3 regions of the Novosphingobium sp. 11B genome follow, and region 1 is predicted to be linked to each of the others. Evidence: riboswitches for the same ligand, from Rfam matches in the RefSeq annotation. Region 1 holds a riboswitch; each other region holds the start of a gene.
What was found. A riboswitch is a leader RNA that binds a small molecule or an ion and turns the genes downstream of it on or off. The one in region 1 is predicted to bind cobalamin.
Positions count from the first base shown of each region.

Region 2: it holds a riboswitch for cobalamin, as region 1 does, so the genes downstream of both, cobW (cobalamin biosynthesis protein CobW) here and ACYPYD_RS02455 (TonB-dependent siderophore receptor) in region 1, are expected to answer to the same signal.
Region 3: it holds a riboswitch for cobalamin, as region 1 does, so the genes downstream of both, ACYPYD_RS04455 (cobalamin biosynthesis protein CobG) here and ACYPYD_RS02455 (TonB-dependent siderophore receptor) in region 1, are expected to answer to the same signal.

Region 1 covers NZ_BAAILP010000032.1:27,679-33,414, forward strand. Annotated here, with positions in the region: gene ACYPYD_RS02445 (HupA family protein) at 1-256, opposite strand, end outside; gene ACYPYD_RS02450 (surface lipoprotein assembly modifier) at 639-1,949, opposite strand; cobalamin riboswitch at 2,366-2,620, shown strand; gene ACYPYD_RS02455 (TonB-dependent siderophore receptor) at 2,864-4,900, shown strand; gene ACYPYD_RS02460 (DUF4198 domain-containing protein) at 4,939-5,673, shown strand.
Region 2 covers NZ_BAAILP010000056.1:420-5,522, reverse strand. Annotated here, with positions in the region: gene fahA (fumarylacetoacetase) at 128-1,432, shown strand; cobalamin riboswitch at 1,472-1,713, shown strand; gene cobW (cobalamin biosynthesis protein CobW) at 1,899-2,948, shown strand; partial or broken gene cobN (cobaltochelatase subunit CobN) at 3,181-5,103, shown strand, end outside.
Region 3 covers NZ_BAAILP010000055.1:43-5,778, forward strand. Annotated here, with positions in the region: partial or broken gene ACYPYD_RS04445 (sulfatase-like hydrolase/transferase) at 1-1,707, shown strand, start outside; gene ACYPYD_RS04450 (FAD-binding protein) at 1,754-2,017, shown strand; cobalamin riboswitch at 2,257-2,472, shown strand; gene ACYPYD_RS04455 (cobalamin biosynthesis protein CobG) at 2,715-3,797, shown strand; gene ACYPYD_RS04460 (precorrin-8X methylmutase) at 3,797-4,426, shown strand; gene cobI (precorrin-2 C(20)-methyltransferase) at 4,423-5,160, shown strand; gene cobJ (precorrin-3B C(17)-methyltransferase) at 5,157-5,736, shown strand, end outside.

The DNA of each region.
Region 1 (5,736 bases):
GGCGATTGTTCTGGATGCCTTCTGCCGTGTCAGTGCGACGCTGAATGCCGCCCCCGACGTAGCGATAGGTGAGGATTCCGCTCTCGCCCGCTTTGGTGAGGGCCAGGCTGTCGGTGATGGTCCCTTGGGTCTTCACGTAGCGAGCCATCCGGGCATCATCGCTGACGGCTGCCCGGTCCGCCATCCCAAAGGTCTGCGATGCATGCGGCGCTGTGATCGTATAGCTGCCGTTGGCCGCATCATAGGCGATCGTCAACGTGGTGCGTCCCTTGGCCTCCGGGCTTGTGCCCGCACCGGGATACAGAGCCGAGACGGTGCCGGCATCCGTGCTGAAGACTTCGCTGATGCTGGGATTGATAAGCGATGAATTTCCGGCGGTGGGCGTTGGCTCCGGCGCGGGAGTAGGCGTGGGGGGCGGGGTCGGGGTTGGCGTGGGAGTCGGAGTTGGCACCGGAGTAGGCGTTGGAGACGGCGCCGGGGTCGGCGCGGGCGCGGGGCTTGGCGTGGGTGGGGGTGGGGGCGTGCTGTTGGTACTGCCGCCTCCGCCCCCGCAGGCCGCCAGTGCGAGGCTCAGCGCGGTCAGCGAAACGATCGCCGAATTGCGTGCGGTTGGAATTGAAGTCATGAGCCCTCCCCCTTTAGAATGCCGAAGTGACGCCGAACTCGGCGACGACGCGGCGATAGTCGTAGATCTCGATGGAGGAGCGGTTGCGCTCCCATTTGAGGCGCACCAGCGGCGCGAAGCTGCCAAGGTGCAGCGCCCGCAAGGTAGCAGCGATGCTGGCGCTGTAGCGGTCCTCGACCCGGCGGTTCGGGTAGAGGAACAGGCGCGCGTCCGATTCCAGGTGGCTGTAGGCCAGCGTGCCCACCAGCGTCGTGCGGCCCATTTCGCGAAACAAGTAGGCCGAGGTTCCGCCCATCGCCAGCGAGTACCCCGGATCGCGCGCCGCCTCGCGGAAGCCGAAAGCCTGCACGCCGCCGCCGAAGCGCGCACTGAAGGCGCGGTCGAAGTTCGCCGAAAGCGTGAAGTCGTCCGCCGTCTGCAGCGCGTTGCGTCGGTTGGTGACATGGGCGATGTTGCCGTCGAGCCGCACTTGCCCGCGCTTGCCCACCGGCCGCTGCCAGCTGACGCCGCCGCCGATCGTGGTGCTGAACAGATGCCCCCCGAACCATCGCCGCGCCGGGCCCGCCGAGACGGTCAGCTGGTTGCTGCCCCAGGTATATTGCGGCCCGGCCTGGATCGCGACGGTGACGTCGTTGAAGTCTTTCTCGCGGTAGAGCGTCGCGCCCGTGGAAGCGCGCACCAGCAGATCGGCGCCGGGCTCGATGCCGAGGCGAAAGTAGCCTTGGCCCTGAAGGGCAAGTCCCACGCCCGACTTCGCGCGGGCATCCTCGTCGAGCGAGAAGTCGCCGATCACGGTGCCCAAGGTGTCGGACCGCGTGGCCCGGTTGATGTTGCTGTCCGGCGCCAGCGCGACCTCGACGGAGCCGCCCAGCGGCTTTCGGGCGTTGAGCGCGCGCGAGTAGAAGTGCACCAGCTGCTCCACTGCGGAAGGCAGTCCGGCGGCTTGAGCCGCGCGCAGTTCCTTGCGGGCCGCCCCCATGTTGCCGAGCATCGCCTGCATTCGCGCCAGTTCGAGGCGCACACGCGCGGCGCCCGGCTTGTCGTCGAGGATGCGGCGGAATTCGAGCGCGGCATCGCCGTAGCGCCCGAGATCGTCGGCCAGCATCAGGCCAAGGCGAAAGCGCGCCTCGGTGCGCACCTCGAGGTCGACATCCTGCGTCAGTGCGCGATAGGCGACTTCGGCAGTGGGGAAATCGCGGCGATCACGCGCCCGCCCGGCCAGCGCGAACACTTGCGCGGCCGAGAGATGGTCAGGCGCGGAAACCGGCACGGTCAGGGCCCCCTGGACCTGCGCGCCCGCGCTGGTCGCGATGCCCGCCAGCATCGCCACGACCAGCAGTCGACGAATTGAAATGATACACCCCCGTTTGTACGCCTTGCTATCGTACTAAAACGGCTGTTGTCCAGATGGATCGCATGCCAGTCTTGTGCGTCGTTCGCTTTTAGCTCGGTCTTGCGTTGTCTAACGAACAGGCCCTGTGACAATCCCAGCAACCGAAGCCCTTCTGCGGAGCACAGCGCGGAGGAAAGACTGCTGAAGAGTAGGGGCTAAGGACATCTAGACTTTTTCATGACAGGGGAGGGTTGCGAGCTGCCGGAACCAGACCGTCTGCACCTGAGCATGGGGATTTGGCCCCTGAACGTCCACAAAGGGTCGGCTTCGAACGCCTTGACCAATAGATCTGCTATTGCGAATTGACATCAATCCGGATAACGCCCGTCGTGTTCGGCCGCTTCGGCAGCCGGGCTGATCGCGTCGGTGCCTTGAGAAAGGCTTAAAAGGGAACGCGGTGAGGATGGGCCGATACTCTCGGCTCGCCCGAATCCGAGGCTGTCCCTGCAACTGTGAGCGGCGAGCGCGATGTACATGTGCGGACGGGCAAGGCCCGCGCCGCCAGCCACTGGGCCGGACGCTAACTCCTGCGAGGCCTGGGAAGGCCGTGCATCAAGCTGTGACCCGCAAGCCAGGAGACCTGCCGAAGCATTGGTCGCTCTTGCCTGACCCAGGGGATGGTCTCGGCACGGTCAGTTTTCTCCGTCTGAGCGACGAGAATGCGGCGGGGGGCCGCATCGGTGTCGTGCGTCGGCCGCCTTTTGGGGTGTCCGGCTGCCGTGCGTGCCGACCGTTCGCGCGGACGCCTCCCGCCTGGTGCTGCTCGACGCCCCGGGGGGAATGACTTGAAACCGACGACCAAGGCCGGACTGCTTGCTGGCGCATTTGCGCTGATCCCGGTCCCCATGCTGGCACAAGCCGCCGAGTCCGAGAGCGCTGACGATCCGATCGTCGTCACGGGCAAGAGCGGCACCTACAACGCCACCCGCTCCACCAGTGCGACCCGCACCGACACGCCGCTCCTTGAAGTGCCGCAATCGGTGACGGCATTGACGCGGCAGGTAGTGGACGACCTTCAGGCCAACCGCGTCGAGGACGTGCTGGCTTATGCGGGCGGCATTACGCGGGGCAACAACTTCGGCGGCACCGGCCTGACCGACTACAATCTGCGCGGCTTCACCTCCTCAGAGTATTTCCGCAACGGTTTCCCGATGAACCGTGGCTATCCACCCGCCCCAGATTCGATCGCGGTGGAGCGCGTGGATGTCCTGCGTGGACCGGCGGCGCTACTCTATGGCCGCGGCGATCCGGGCGGCACCTTCAACATCGTCTCGCGCGCGCCTGCCGAGCGGACGGCGCAGACGGTCAGCGGGCGGATTGACAGCTTCGGCGGATGGCGCGGCACGGTGGACGCCACCGGCCCTGTCGATAGCGGCCAGACCGTGCGCTATCGCCTTGGCGCAGCGGTGGAAGGCGGCGACACTTTCCGCGACCATATCCAGTCCGACCGCATCGTCGTTGCCCCGGTGGTCGCCTGGGATGCGTCCTCCGATCTGACATTCACGCTTGGCGGCGAGTTCGTGCAGGTCAAGACCCCGCTCGATCGCGGAAATCCAGCTTTCCGTACCCAGATGGACATCGCTATCCCTTCCTCCCGGTTCTTCGGGGAGCCGTCGGTCGGCCGCTGGCGCGTACGCAATGGGCTCGGCAACATCGTCGCCGACTACAAGCTGGGCCGCGATTGGCAGCTGCGCGCGGGGATGCAGTACTACAACGGCGAGCTGGGCGGCCCTGGCATCCAGGCATCCAGCGTGCGGGCCGATGGCCGCACCCTGGTTCGCACCTACAGCGAACGGACGCTGCGATGGCGCGATCTCGATGCGCAGGTCAACCTGACCGGCAAATTCGCCACCGGCACGATCGAGCACGAAATGCTGCTGGGCGCCGAATTCGAGGCGTTTCACTATACCGAGGTGATCCGCAATTCGAGCCCGACGCTCTCGCCCTTCACGATCGACATCTTCGCCCCGGTCTACGGATCGGCCATTCCGCCGCTCAACGGCAGCTTCACCAGCATCCGCACGCAGACGCGCACCTTCGCCGGGTATGCGCAAGATCAGCTATCGCTGCTGCCTTGGCTGAAAGTGCTGGTCGGCGGGCGGCTTGAACGCTTCGAAAGCGACAACCTCAACCTGCGCAACGGCGTGACTTCCGCCTTCAAGCAGACGGTCTTCACCCCGCGTCTGGGCACGGTCTTCGTGCTCAACCGGCAGGTATCGCTCTACGGCAGCTATGCGCGCTCCAACAAACCGAACACGGCGGCCGATGCGAACGGCAACGTGCTCGATCCCGAGCGGGGCACCAGCTACGAGGCGGGCGTGAAGCTCGAACTGCTGGACGGCAGGCTGAGCGCGACGGCGGCGCTGTTCCACACCACCAAGCAGAATGTCGCCACGACCGACCCGGACAACCTCGATTACAGCATCGCTGCAGGCGAAGTGCGCAGCCGGGGCATCGACATCTCCGTCACTGGCAACATCACGCGCGCCTGGCGCGTGGTGGGCGGTTATGCCTTCGCCGATTCCGAGGTGACGAAGGACAACCGCCTGCCGCTCGGGCAGCGGCTTCCCAACACGCCGCGCCATTCGGCCAGCCTGCTCAATGTCTACGAGTTTCAGGACGGCGCCCTCAAGGGTCTGGGTGCCGGTGCGGGCGTCACCTATCTGGGCGGACGCATAGCCGGCACGGCGGCCACCGCGCCATACATCCGGCCCTACGCCACGGTGAACCTGCTCGCGTACTACCCGCTGGCCGAAAACGTGAAGCTGCAGGTCAACGTCAACAACCTGTTCGACAAAAAGTACGCCGAGCGCGGCTTCGGCAGCAATCTGTATCCGGGCGCGCCCTTGAGTGCGGTCGCCAGCATCACGGTCGGCCTGTGATGCGCCTCTTCGATCAAAACCAAGCAAGGATGTGCACGATGAAAACCGCGTTGAATGCGACGATCCTCACCTCGCTCCTCACGCTCTGTGCCGTGCCCGCGCAGGCCCATGGCATCTACCTGACCGAACGCTCGAAGCAGATCGTGCTCGTCTACGGCGAAGGGGCTGACGACATGGACATGGTGAAGCGCGAGCCGCTGATCGACACCGTCGCCGCCTATGATGCTGCGGGCGCGCCGATCAAGGCATCCCACCGGGTCTCGGGCCTCGCCATGCTCGTCGAGACCGAAGCCAAGCCCGCATTCGTCGCTGCCATTCTGCAGAACGGTGTGTGGTCGCGCATGAAGGGTGGCAAGTACGAGAAGAAGGGCCTCGACGAGATGCCCGGCGCCGAAATCTCGACCAACAACGTCAAGTATGCGGTCCGCATCCAGGGCGAACTTATGGGTAGGGTGCCGGCCCTATCCGGACAGGCGCTGCAGATCATGCCGGTCGGCCCGATCCCGAAGCTGCTGGGGCAGAAGCTGAAGTACAAGGTTCTCTTCCAGGGGCAGCCGGTGGCCGGGGCCCGCCTCATCGCCGACTTCGTGAACGACCCGGACGCGAAGGAAGTTGTGACCGGGGCGGACGGCACGGTCATGCTCGTAGTGCGCAACCAGGGCCTCAATGTCGTTCATGCCGTCTACAACGGGCCGAGCGACAACCCGACCAGGTACCGCAACGTCGAACTTACGGCGACGCTGAGTTTCACGCTGGAGCACAAGCCGGAGTAGCGTTGGCTTCGCCTTTGCGCCGAAACAGCGGTAAGGCGAGCCAGCAGGAAGAGAGTTGTGGTT
Region 2 (5,103 bases), on a different contig from region 1:
TTGATCCGGGACCGCTGGCGGTCTTTAGATGCGACCTTGCTGGTCTGCGCTCATCGAAAGGTGGACTGTTCAAGGCCAGCGGTCCCGGATCAAGTCCGGGACAACGAGAGAATATGGAGAGCGACCTGTGAACTGGTGGACCATCGACGAAACCCATGACCCCGCTCGCAAAAGCTGGGTCGACAGCGCCGACGGCCACCGCGACTTCCCGGTCCAGAACCTGCCCTTCGGTGTGTTCTCAACCTCAGAAGAGACACCGACGCGGATCGGCGTGGCAATCGGCAACCAGGTCCTGGACATCCGGGCACTGGCCGCAGCAGGCCTCGTCCCCGCAAACCTCGCCGAAATCTGCAGCAATGCGGACATGGCCCGCCTGCTGGCCATTCCCGCGCAAGACCGCCGCGCCCTGCGCCATGCCCTCTCCGACCTGCTCTGCGACGAAGCCAGGCGGCCGGTCATCGAGCCCATGCTGCACCCGGTCGAAGCCTGCATGCTGCACCTGCCGACGCGCATCGGCGACTACACCGACTTCTATGTCGGTATCCATCACGCCAACAACATCGGCCGCCAGTTCCGCCCGGACAACCCGCTGCTGCCCAACTACAAGCACGTGCCGATCGGCTATCACGGCCGCGCGTCCTCGATCCGTCCCTCGGGTGTTCCGGTCGTGCGCCCCACCGGCCAGCGCAAACCGCCCGAGGCCGATGCGCCGATCTTCGCGCCGACTGCAAGGCTCGACTACGAACTGGAAATGGGCGTCTGGATCGGCCGCGGCAACGACCTCGGCGAGCCTGTTCCGATCACCGATGCTGCGCAGCATATCGCCGGTTTTTGCCTGCTCAACGACTGGTCCGCGCGCGATGTGCAGGGGTGGGAATACCAGCCGCTCGGCCCGTTCCTGTCGAAGAACTTCCACTCGACGATTTCGCCATGGGTCGTCACGCCCGAAGCCCTCGCGCCCTTCCGCGCGGCCCAGCCGCCCCGACCGGAAGGCGACCCGCAGCCCCTGCCCTATCTGTCTGACGCGGATGATCAGGCCCACGGCGCGCTGGGCGTCATGCTGCAGGTCCACCTGACCACGCAGGCCATGCGCAAGGCCGGGCTTCCGCCCCATCGCCTCAGCCACGGCCCGGCGACCAACATGTACTGGACGGTGAACCAGATGGTCGCGCACCATGCATCCAACGGCTGCAACCTGACGCCCGGCGACCTGCTCGGCACCGGCACGATTTCCGCTCCCGAGCGAGAGGGTTTCGGCAGCCTCATGGAATTGTCGCAGGGCGACAAGTCGCCCCTCACCTTGGCCAGTGGCGAGACCCGCACGTTCCTGGAGGACGGCGACGAAATCTCCATCACCGCCACCGCCGCCGCTGACGGCTTCGTTTCCATCGGTTTCGGAGAATGCCGCGCCCGCATCCTTCCGGCACGCTGAAACCAACACTTGCGCCCACCCCTGCCTCCCGGTATCCGCCGGGAACAAGATCGCGCCGGTGCCCCGCAAGGGGCTTAAAAGGGAAGGCGGTGGGAACGGTTCGCCGTTCGAATCCGCAGCTGTCCCTGCAACTGTAAGCGGCGAGCGCGATGCACATCGCCTGTCCCCAGCGGGACGGGCAGCCACTGAGGCCGGACGCTGCGACATGCGAGGCTTCGGGAAGGCCGTGCATCAAGCTGTGACCCGCGAGCCAGGAGACCTGCCGGCGTCTGGTCGCTCTTGCCTTGGTCCAGGGGATGGCCGCGGCACGGTTCACCGTCTGAGCGACGACACGCATGCGGCCCGGGGCCGCGGCGGAGCAGGTCGCCGGGCGTCTTCGCGCCTGTCCGTCGCCCCTGCCCCGCGCCGGCGCGAAAGCGCCGGTACGCCCCGCCGCGAGAAGTCGCCGGCGCGGGAGTTGAGAGCCTTGAGCAAAGTACCCACCACCGTCATCACCGGCTTCCTCGGCGCCGGCAAGACCACGCTGATCCGCCACCTTCTGCAGAACGCAAAGGGCCGCCGCCTCGCCCTCGTCATCAACGAGTTCGGCGACGTCGGCGTCGACAGCGAACTGGTCAAGGGCTGCAACGACGAAGCCTGCCCCGAGGACGACATCCTCGAACTCGCCAACGGCTGCATCTGCTGCACCGTGGCCGACGACTTCCTGCCGACGATGCAGAAGCTGCTGGATCGCGAGACGCCGCCCGACCACATCATCATCGAAACCTCCGGCCTCGCGCTGCCCAAGCCACTGGTCAAGGCCTTCCAGTGGCCTGACATCCGCACCCGCGCGACGGTGGACGGCGTGATCGCCCTGATCGACGCCGATGCCGTCGCCGCCGGTCGCTTCGCCACGGACGAGGAAGCCCTCGCCGCCGCCCGCGCCGCCGATCCCAACCTCGACCACGACAGCCCGCTCGAGGAACTGTTCGAGGAACAGCTGGGCTGCGCCGACATGGTGGTGCTCAACAAGACCGACCTCGTTGATGCGGACGTGCTGGCCGAAGTCGAGAAGACCGTCGCCGCCGAGACGCGCCCCGGCGTCAAGATCGTGCGCGCGGACCACGGCGCGGTGGATATCGCCGCGCTGCTCGGCATCGTCGCGGCGGCCGAGGACGACCTCGACAGCCGCAAGTCGCACATCGACGGCCTGGCCGACGATCACGACCATGACGACTTCGACACCTTCATCCTGAACGGCGGCGAAGTGGCCGATCTCGACGCGCTGCTGGTAGGCCTGAAGGAACAGATCGCCGCGCACGACGTGCTGCGCGTGAAGGGCATGGTCGCGCTGGCGGGCAAGCCCAGCCGCCTCGTCCTGCAGGGCGTCGGCCCGCGCATCCAGCACTTCTTCGACCGCGCGTGGAAGCTCGAAGAACCGCGCCGCACGCAGCTGGTGGTTATCGGCCAGAAGGGGCTGGACCGCGCGGCCATCGAAGCCGCGCTGGCGGGTGTGCTAGGTTCGGTCCCGGCGTAAGCACAACCATGTACCCCAACCTTCGTCATTGCGAGCGTAGCGCGGCAATCCAGAGCCGCGCAAACCGCCCTGGATTGCTTCGCTGCGCTCGCAATGACGAGCGGTGGGGAGGCGAACCGGCGTTGAACGAAGATCTGCGGCTTCCCCCCCTCCTCCGTCATTGCGAACCCGCGCAGCGGGTGAAGCAATCCAGGGCGGTTCGCACTGCCGTCAGCCCGGCGAGCGCCGCCTGATGCACCTGCTTTCCGCCACCCCGGGCACGATCTCCAACGGCGAGGAGGCGATCGACCTCGACCAGCCGCCGGGCGACGTCGTCATCCTGACGGTGGCGGACAGCGAACTCGCCTGCTTCGCCAAAGCGGCGGCAGGGCTGCCGGAGGGCGCGCCGAGCGTCCGCCTCGCCAACCTGCTGCAGTTGCGGCACCCGTATTCGGTCGACCTTTACGTCGAGAAGGTGATCGCCCACGCAAAATTCGTCTGCGTGGTGCTGCTCGGCGGCAAGAGCTACTGGCCCTACGGCATCGACGAAATCGCGCTGATCGCCCGCGAGAAGGGCATCGCCTTCGCCGCCATCGCCGACGGGCGTGAGGATGATCCGACGCTGACGGTCGCCTCCACCCTCCCCGCCGAGACGGTCGAGCACCTCCGCGACTACCTGCGGCAGGGCGGCAGCGCCAATGCCCTGTCGTTCCTGCGCACCGCCGCAAGGCTGATCGGCGCGGACTGCGGCCAGCCGGACGATCCGGTGCCGGTGGCCGACGCCGGGCTCTACCTGCAAGGCGTGGATCGGCCGAGCTTGGCCGACTTGCGCGCATCATGGCGCCCCGACGCCCCTGTCGTGCTGCTGGTATTCTACCGCGCGCTGATGATCGCGGGCACGCTCGACGCCGTGGACGCGATGGTCGCCGCATTGCAAATGCGCGGGTTCAACGTCGCCGCCGTCCATGTCCGCGCGCTGCGAGAGCCTTTCGCCATCGACTGGCTCGGCGGCCTGATGGCCGAGATCGCGCCCGACGTGATCGTCAATGCCACCAGCTTCGCCTCCTCGTCCTCGGGCGAGCCGCGCGTCGGCGGGGTTCTCGAACGCGCCGACTGCCCGATCCTGCAGGTCGCTTTCGCGGGTGTCGAGGAAGCGGACTGGCAGGCCGCCGCACGCGGCCTCGGCCCGCGCGATCTGGCGATGAACGTGGCGCTTCCCGAACTCGACGGCCGCCTGTTCACCCGCGCCGTCGCCTTCAAGGCCGCCGAACGCTTCGACGAAGTGACGAAGTGCGGCATCGTCGTCCCCCGCGTCGCGCCCGATCGCGTGGCCTTCGTAGCAGACCTCGCCGCCAACTGGGCGAGCCTGCGCCGTACCGTGCCCGCGCAGCGCAAGGTGGCGCTGGTGCTCGCCAACTATCCCAACCGCGACGGGCGGATCGGCAATGGCGTCGGCCTCGACACGCCCGCCAGCGCGGCCTCGATCCTCTCCAGCCTTCGTGCCGCCGGATACGATACCGGCGGCGCGCCCGAGGACGGGCAGGCGCTGATGCGGCTGATGACCGGCGGGGTGACCAACGACCTCACATCACTGGATCGACCCGGCGAGATTTCGCTGCCGCTGGCCGACTACGAAGCCGCCTTCGCCGGAGTGCCCGAAAGCGCACGCAAGAAGATGCTGGAGCGCTGGGGTGCGCCCTCTGCCGATCCCTTCGTGAAGGACGGCGCGTTCCGGCTGGCAGTCCACCGCTTCGGCAATGTCTGCGTCGCCGTGCAACCGGCGCGGGGGTACAACATCGACGCCAAGGAAACCTACCACGACCCGGCGCTGCCGCCGCCGCACGCCTACCTCGCCTTCCACGTCTGGCTGGGGCGGCGGTTCGGCGCGCAAGCGCTGGTGCATGTGGGCAAGCACGGCAATCTCGAATGGCTGCCCGGCAAGGCGATCTCGCTCTCTGCGACATGCTTCCCCGAGATCTGCGCCGGGCCGCTGCCGCAGCTCTACCCCTTCATCGTCAACGACCCCGGCGAGGGCACGCAGGCCAAGCGCCGCATCGGTGCAGTCATCATCGATCACCTGACGCCGCCGCTGACGCGCGCGGAAAGCTACGGGCCGCTCAAGCACCTCGAGGCGCTGGTGGACGAATACTACCTCGCCGCCGGGATGGACCCGCGC
Region 3 (5,736 bases), on a different contig from region 1:
AACGAGAAGCCGGTCGATCAGCCCGACCAGCCAGGCTACCACTTCGAGCGCGACATCGCCGACCACGCGATCGGCTGGCTGCAACGCCACGAGGCCAGCGCGCCGGGCAAGCCGTTCTTCATGTATTACGCCTCTGGTGCGGCGCACACGCCGCATCAGGCGCCGCAGGAATGGCTGGACAAGTACAAGGGCAAGTTCGACCAGGGCTGGGACAAGGTCCGCGAGGAAACCTTCCGGCGCCAGAAGGCGATGGGCCTGATCCCGAAGGATTCCGTGCTCTCCCCGCGACCGGCTTCGCTGCCCGCCTGGGATTCGCTCGATGCCGAGCACCGCAAGGTCTACGCCCGGCTGATGGAGGCCTATGCCGCCACCGTCGCTTATGCCGATCATGAGACCGGCCGCCTGATCCAGTCGCTGAAGGACAGCGGCCAGTACGACAACACGATGATCGTCTATATCGAGGGCGACAACGGATCGAGCGCCGAAGGCGGTCTCGACGGCCTTGCCTTCGAACAGTCCGCGATCACCGGGCACCAGGAGACCTTCGCCGAACTCGCCTCGCACTACGACGAGATCGGCGGGCCTTACGTCTACAACCACTTCAACGCTGCATGGGCCTGGGCGATGAACAGCCCCTATCCGTGGTGGAAGCAGATCGCTTCGCAGGCGGGCGGCACGCGCAACGGCATGGTCGTGTCATGGCCCGCACGCATCCGCGACGGCGGCACCTTCCGCAGCCAGTACGCCCATGTCAGCGACGTCGCGCCGATGATCCTTGAGGCGGCAGGCGTCAAGGCGCCCGAAACCGTGCAGGGCGTGAAGCAGCAGCCGATCGACGGCATCAGCCTTGCCTACAGCTTCGCGGCGCCCAAGGCCCCTTCCGCGCGGCGCACGCAAGTCTACGAGATGATGGAGAACTTCGGCATCTACCACGATGGCTGGATGGCGGGCACCTTGCCCAAGCGCATGGCGTGGGAAGTGGGCGTGGGCGAGGACCGCAAGCTTGGCGTCGGCCCGGAGAACCGCAAGTGGACCCTGTTCAATCTCGACAAGGACTTCACCACCGCCAACGACCTTGCAGCGAAGAACCCGGCGAAGCTCAAGGAACTGCAGGATCTGTTCTGGAAGGAGGCGGCGGCGAACAACATCCTGCCGATCCACGACTACAGCCAGGGTGCAGAGGGCCGTCCGACGCTTGGCGGCAACCGCACCGAGTTCACCTATCTCGCCCCGCTCAGCCATCTGAACGAGGACGCCGCGCCGCACACCATCGGCAAATCCTTCACGATCGACGCCGACGTGGATCTGCCCGCAGGAGCGCAAGGCGTGCTGGTGACGCAGGGCGGGCGCTTCGGCGGCTATGCCTTCTACCTGAAGGACGGGGTGCCGGTGTTCCACTACAATGCGGTGGGGACGGACCAGTTCACCATCCGCGCGGCGCAGCCGGTTGCGGCAGGTCACCATAGCCTGACTGCGGCTTTCCAAGCGGACAAGCAGGAGCTGGGCTCGGGCGGCACGCTGACGATCAGCATCGATGGTAAGCCGGTCGGCAGCGGGCGGATCGGGCGTACGATCCGGGGCTGGATGTCTCATACCGAGGGGTTCGACGTCGGCATGGACACCATCACCCCGGTAAACTGCGACTACACGATCGCGAGCAGCCGGTTCTCGGGGACGCTTCGCAAACTCGAGTTCAAGCTGAAGTAACTTTTATATGTGGGGCGATACCGCATTCGAAGCGCCGTTCCGCACTTTGGGCAAGATCGATCAGGGGCCGTACTTCGCGGTCAAGATGGAAGCTGGCGGGCTGGGCACTGCAGGCGGTCGCAAGACCAACGCTGAAGCTCAGGTTATCGGCTGGAGCGGCAACCCGATCCCCGGTCTTTACGCTACGGGCAACGCGATGGCGGCGGTGCTGGGCGACGTCTACGGCGGAGCGGGCGGCACATTAGGGTCAAGCATGACCTTCGGTTACATCGCTGGACGTCATTTGGGAGAGCATATTTCCAATCACTGAGATATCCAGCGCCGATAAGGGGAAGCAGATTGCTGATGCACTTTGCTGCCCGCGACTTGGCCCCATCTACGGCGAGCCATGGGCGCCATGATAAGAAACCGGACTTTCCGAACCTAGTAGCGAAAAATTGGCCGCTGAGCGGCCGGAAAGGGTCGGTTCATACGTAGCGATGAAAAGCTATTGCACCTTGTGCATGCGCTGGATCACTGTAAGGGCGGCTTTGCAATTGGTTTCCAACTGTAAAACATGATCGCGCCGGTGCCCCTGACGGGGCTTAATCGGGAATGCGGTGCGGGGGCTTGCCCCCAAATCCGCGGCTGTCCCTGCAACTGTAAGCGGGTAGCGCGATGCACTGGCCCTTTCGAAAGGGCAGCCACTGGGCTGCAAAGTCCGGGAAGGCGTGCATCAAGCCGTGACCCGCGAGCCAGGAGACCTGCCGGCGCACTGGTCGCTCTTGCCTTGGTCCAGGGGATGGTCACGGCACGGTTGTTCTTCCGTCTGGGCGACGAAGCTGTGCGGCTGGGGCTGCACGTGCGCGTGTCGCCGGGTGCCTGTTGCGCCCGCCCGTCGGCCCGCGTCGGTCGGCTGTCGTCGGCAAGCCCTATCCTCGTTTCGGTCCGGTGCACGAGGTGGGATGGCTGTGAGGGCGCAGGGAGAGGGAGTGATAAGGGGTTGGTGCCCCGATGCCTGGCATCCGATGGCGGCGGGCGATGGGCTGCTGATGCGGGTCAAGCCGCACCTTGGCCGGATGAGCGCTACGCAAGCGGTGGCCTTGTGCGAGGCGGCGCTGACGCATGGCAGCGGCCTGATAGACCTGACACGACGCGCCAACCTGCAGATCCGCGGTGTGAGCGAGGCGCAGTGGCCCGCTCTGCTGGAGTGCCTGTGTACATTGAGCCTTGTCGATCGCGATGGTGAGCGGGAGGGCCGCCGGAACATCCTCGTCGCTCCGGAATGGCAGGCGGGCGACGACACCGTGCGAATTGCGAATGAACTGCGTGACCGGCTGACGGAGTTCCCACAGTTGCCCGGCAAAGTCGGTTTCGTCATCGACGCCGGAGAAGTTTCGGCGGTGGCCTGCGAAGCGGGCGATTTTCGTGTAGAGCGCGGCTGCGATGGCACCTTGGTACTGCGTGCTGATGGACGTGCCGAAGGTGTGCGCCTCACTATTGGGAGAGAGGTCGATGCCCTGCTGGCGCTCGCCCGATGGTTCGTCGACAGCGGAGGCGTTCAGGCCAAGCGGATGGTCCAGCACGGCGCTCCTTTGCCTGTTTGGGCCATGGGCGATACGCGGCCAGCCTCTTCTCCCGCGTCGCTCGCACCGGGTGAGGGCCGCGGACACGTTGCTTATGGCCTGCCATTCGGTCGCATTGAAGCCCGGACTTTGCTGGCCCTGATGCAGCGCTTAGGCGTTACCGGGCTGCGCCTGACGCCTTGGCGAGTGCTCCTTGTCGAAGGTGCATCCTTGCTCGACGTTCCCGGCCTTTCGACTGACCCTGCCGACCCGTTGCTGCGCGTCGATGCCTGCCCCGGAGCGCCCACATGCCCACAAGCCAGCGTGGAGACGCGCGATCTGGCGCGCCAGCTCGCGCCGGTCGTGCGGGGGCGTCTGCATGTCTCCGGCTGCGCGAAGGGCTGCGCCAGTCCGCTGCCTGCCGATGTGACGGTGACGGGCCGCAGCGGGCGCTACGATCTTGCTTTCGGTGCCCGTGCCGATGCCGAACCGCTGTACCGAGGGCTGGACAGCGCCGAAATTCTCGCCCGCCTTGGAGCTTCCTGATGCCGCATGTCTACGAGAAGGACGGCGCCGCGATCTATCGCCAGTCCTTCGCCATCATCCGTGCCGAGGCCGATCTCGCGCGCTTCGATGCCGAGGAAGAGCCTGTCGCGGTACGGATGATTCATGCGGCAGGCATGGCGGGGCTCGAGGCGTATATCCGTTTTTCGGACGGTTTCGCCTTGGCTGCGCGCAAGGCGCTGGTCGCAGGCGCGCCGATCTTGTGCGATGCGCGCATGGTGTCCGAAGGCGTGACCAGAGCGCGTCTGCCTGCCGACAACCGGGTGATCTGCACACTGGCGAACCCCGAAGTGCCGGAAATGGCGCGCGTCATGGGCAATACGCGCTCTGCCGCCGCGCTGGAATTGTGGCGGCCGCATCTGGCAGGCGCAGTGGTGGCCATCGGCAATGCGCCTACGGCATTGTTTCACTTGCTCAACATGCTGCAGGACCCAGCTTGCCCACGCCCGGCGGCGATCATCGGCTGTCCGGTGGGCTTTGTGGGAGCTGCCGAATCCAAGGACGCCTTGTGGGCGGAGGCACCTGTTCCCTGCTGCATCGTCGCAGGTCGCCTTGGTGGCAGCGCTATCACCGTCGCCGCAGTCAACGCCCTTGCGAGCCGCGCCGAATGAGCGGGTCAGAGAAGTACGGGACGGTTCACGGCGTCGGCCTTGGTCCCGGCGCGGAAGACCTCATGAGCGTGCGCGCGGATCGATTGGTGCGCGGCACCCGGCAGATCGCCTATTTCCGCAAGAAGGGCCGCTCCGGCCACGCTCGCCGCATTGCGCAGGGTCTGCTGCGCGCCGACGCGGTCGAGATCGCCATGGAATACCCGGTCACCACCGAGATCCCACTGGCCGATCCGCGCTACAACGCCTGCCTTTCGGACTTCTATGCCGAATGCACCGACCGGCTGCTGGCGGCGACCCGCAGCGGTGAAGACGTAGTGGTGCTGTGCGAAGGCGATCCGTTCTTCTACGGATCGTTCATGCACCTTCACAGCCGCCTGTCGGGCCAGATTCCGGTGGAGGTAGTTCCCGGAATCACCGGCATGGCGGGCGCATGGAACGCCACGGGCGTGCCGATCACCTGGGGCGATGATGTGCTGACGGTGGCGATGGCGACGCTGCCCGAAGAGGAACTGGTGCGGCGCATCCGTGATACCGATGCCCTTGTCGTCATGAAGATCGGCCGCAATTTGCCCAAGCTGCGCCGTGCAGTAGCCGCAGCCGGGCGCGAGCAGGCCGCATGGCTCGTCGAACACGCCGCAATGCCGGGGCAGAGCGTAACGCGACTGGTCGATGCGCAAGAGGTCGCGCCTTATTTCTCGATCCTGCTGATCCACGGACAGGGGCGGCGTCCATGACAAGGGCTGTCGAGCAAGGATGGGTTGCCGTCGTCGGGCTAGGGCCGGGCAACGAGGCTTTGGTGACGCCCGAAGTGACCGCAGTTCTGGCCGATGCGACTGACGTGGTCGGCTACATTCCCTATGTTGCGCGAGTGGCCCCGCGTCCGGGGTTGACGCTGCATCCTTCCGACAACCGCGTGGAACTGGACCGGGCAGCGTTTGCGCTCGATCTTGCAGTGCGGGGGCGCAGGGTTGTCGTTGTGTCCTCCGGCGATCCGGGGGTTTTCGCCATGGCCTCTGCGCTGTTCGAGGCACTGGAAGCGGGGCCGCAATTGTGGCTTGACCTCGACATCCGTGTGCTGCCGGGGATTACCGCCATGCTCGCCGCTGCCGCGCGGGCCGGTGCGCCGCTGGGGCATGATTTCTGCGCGATCAACCTCTCCGACAACCTCAAGCCGTGGGGCGTGATCGAGCGACGCCTGAGATTAGCGGCGGAAGCGGACTTTGCCATGGCGTTCTACAATCCGCGATCGCGGGCAAGGCCGGAGGGCTTCGCAAGAGTTCTGGAAGTGCTGCGCGACGCCTGCGGCCACG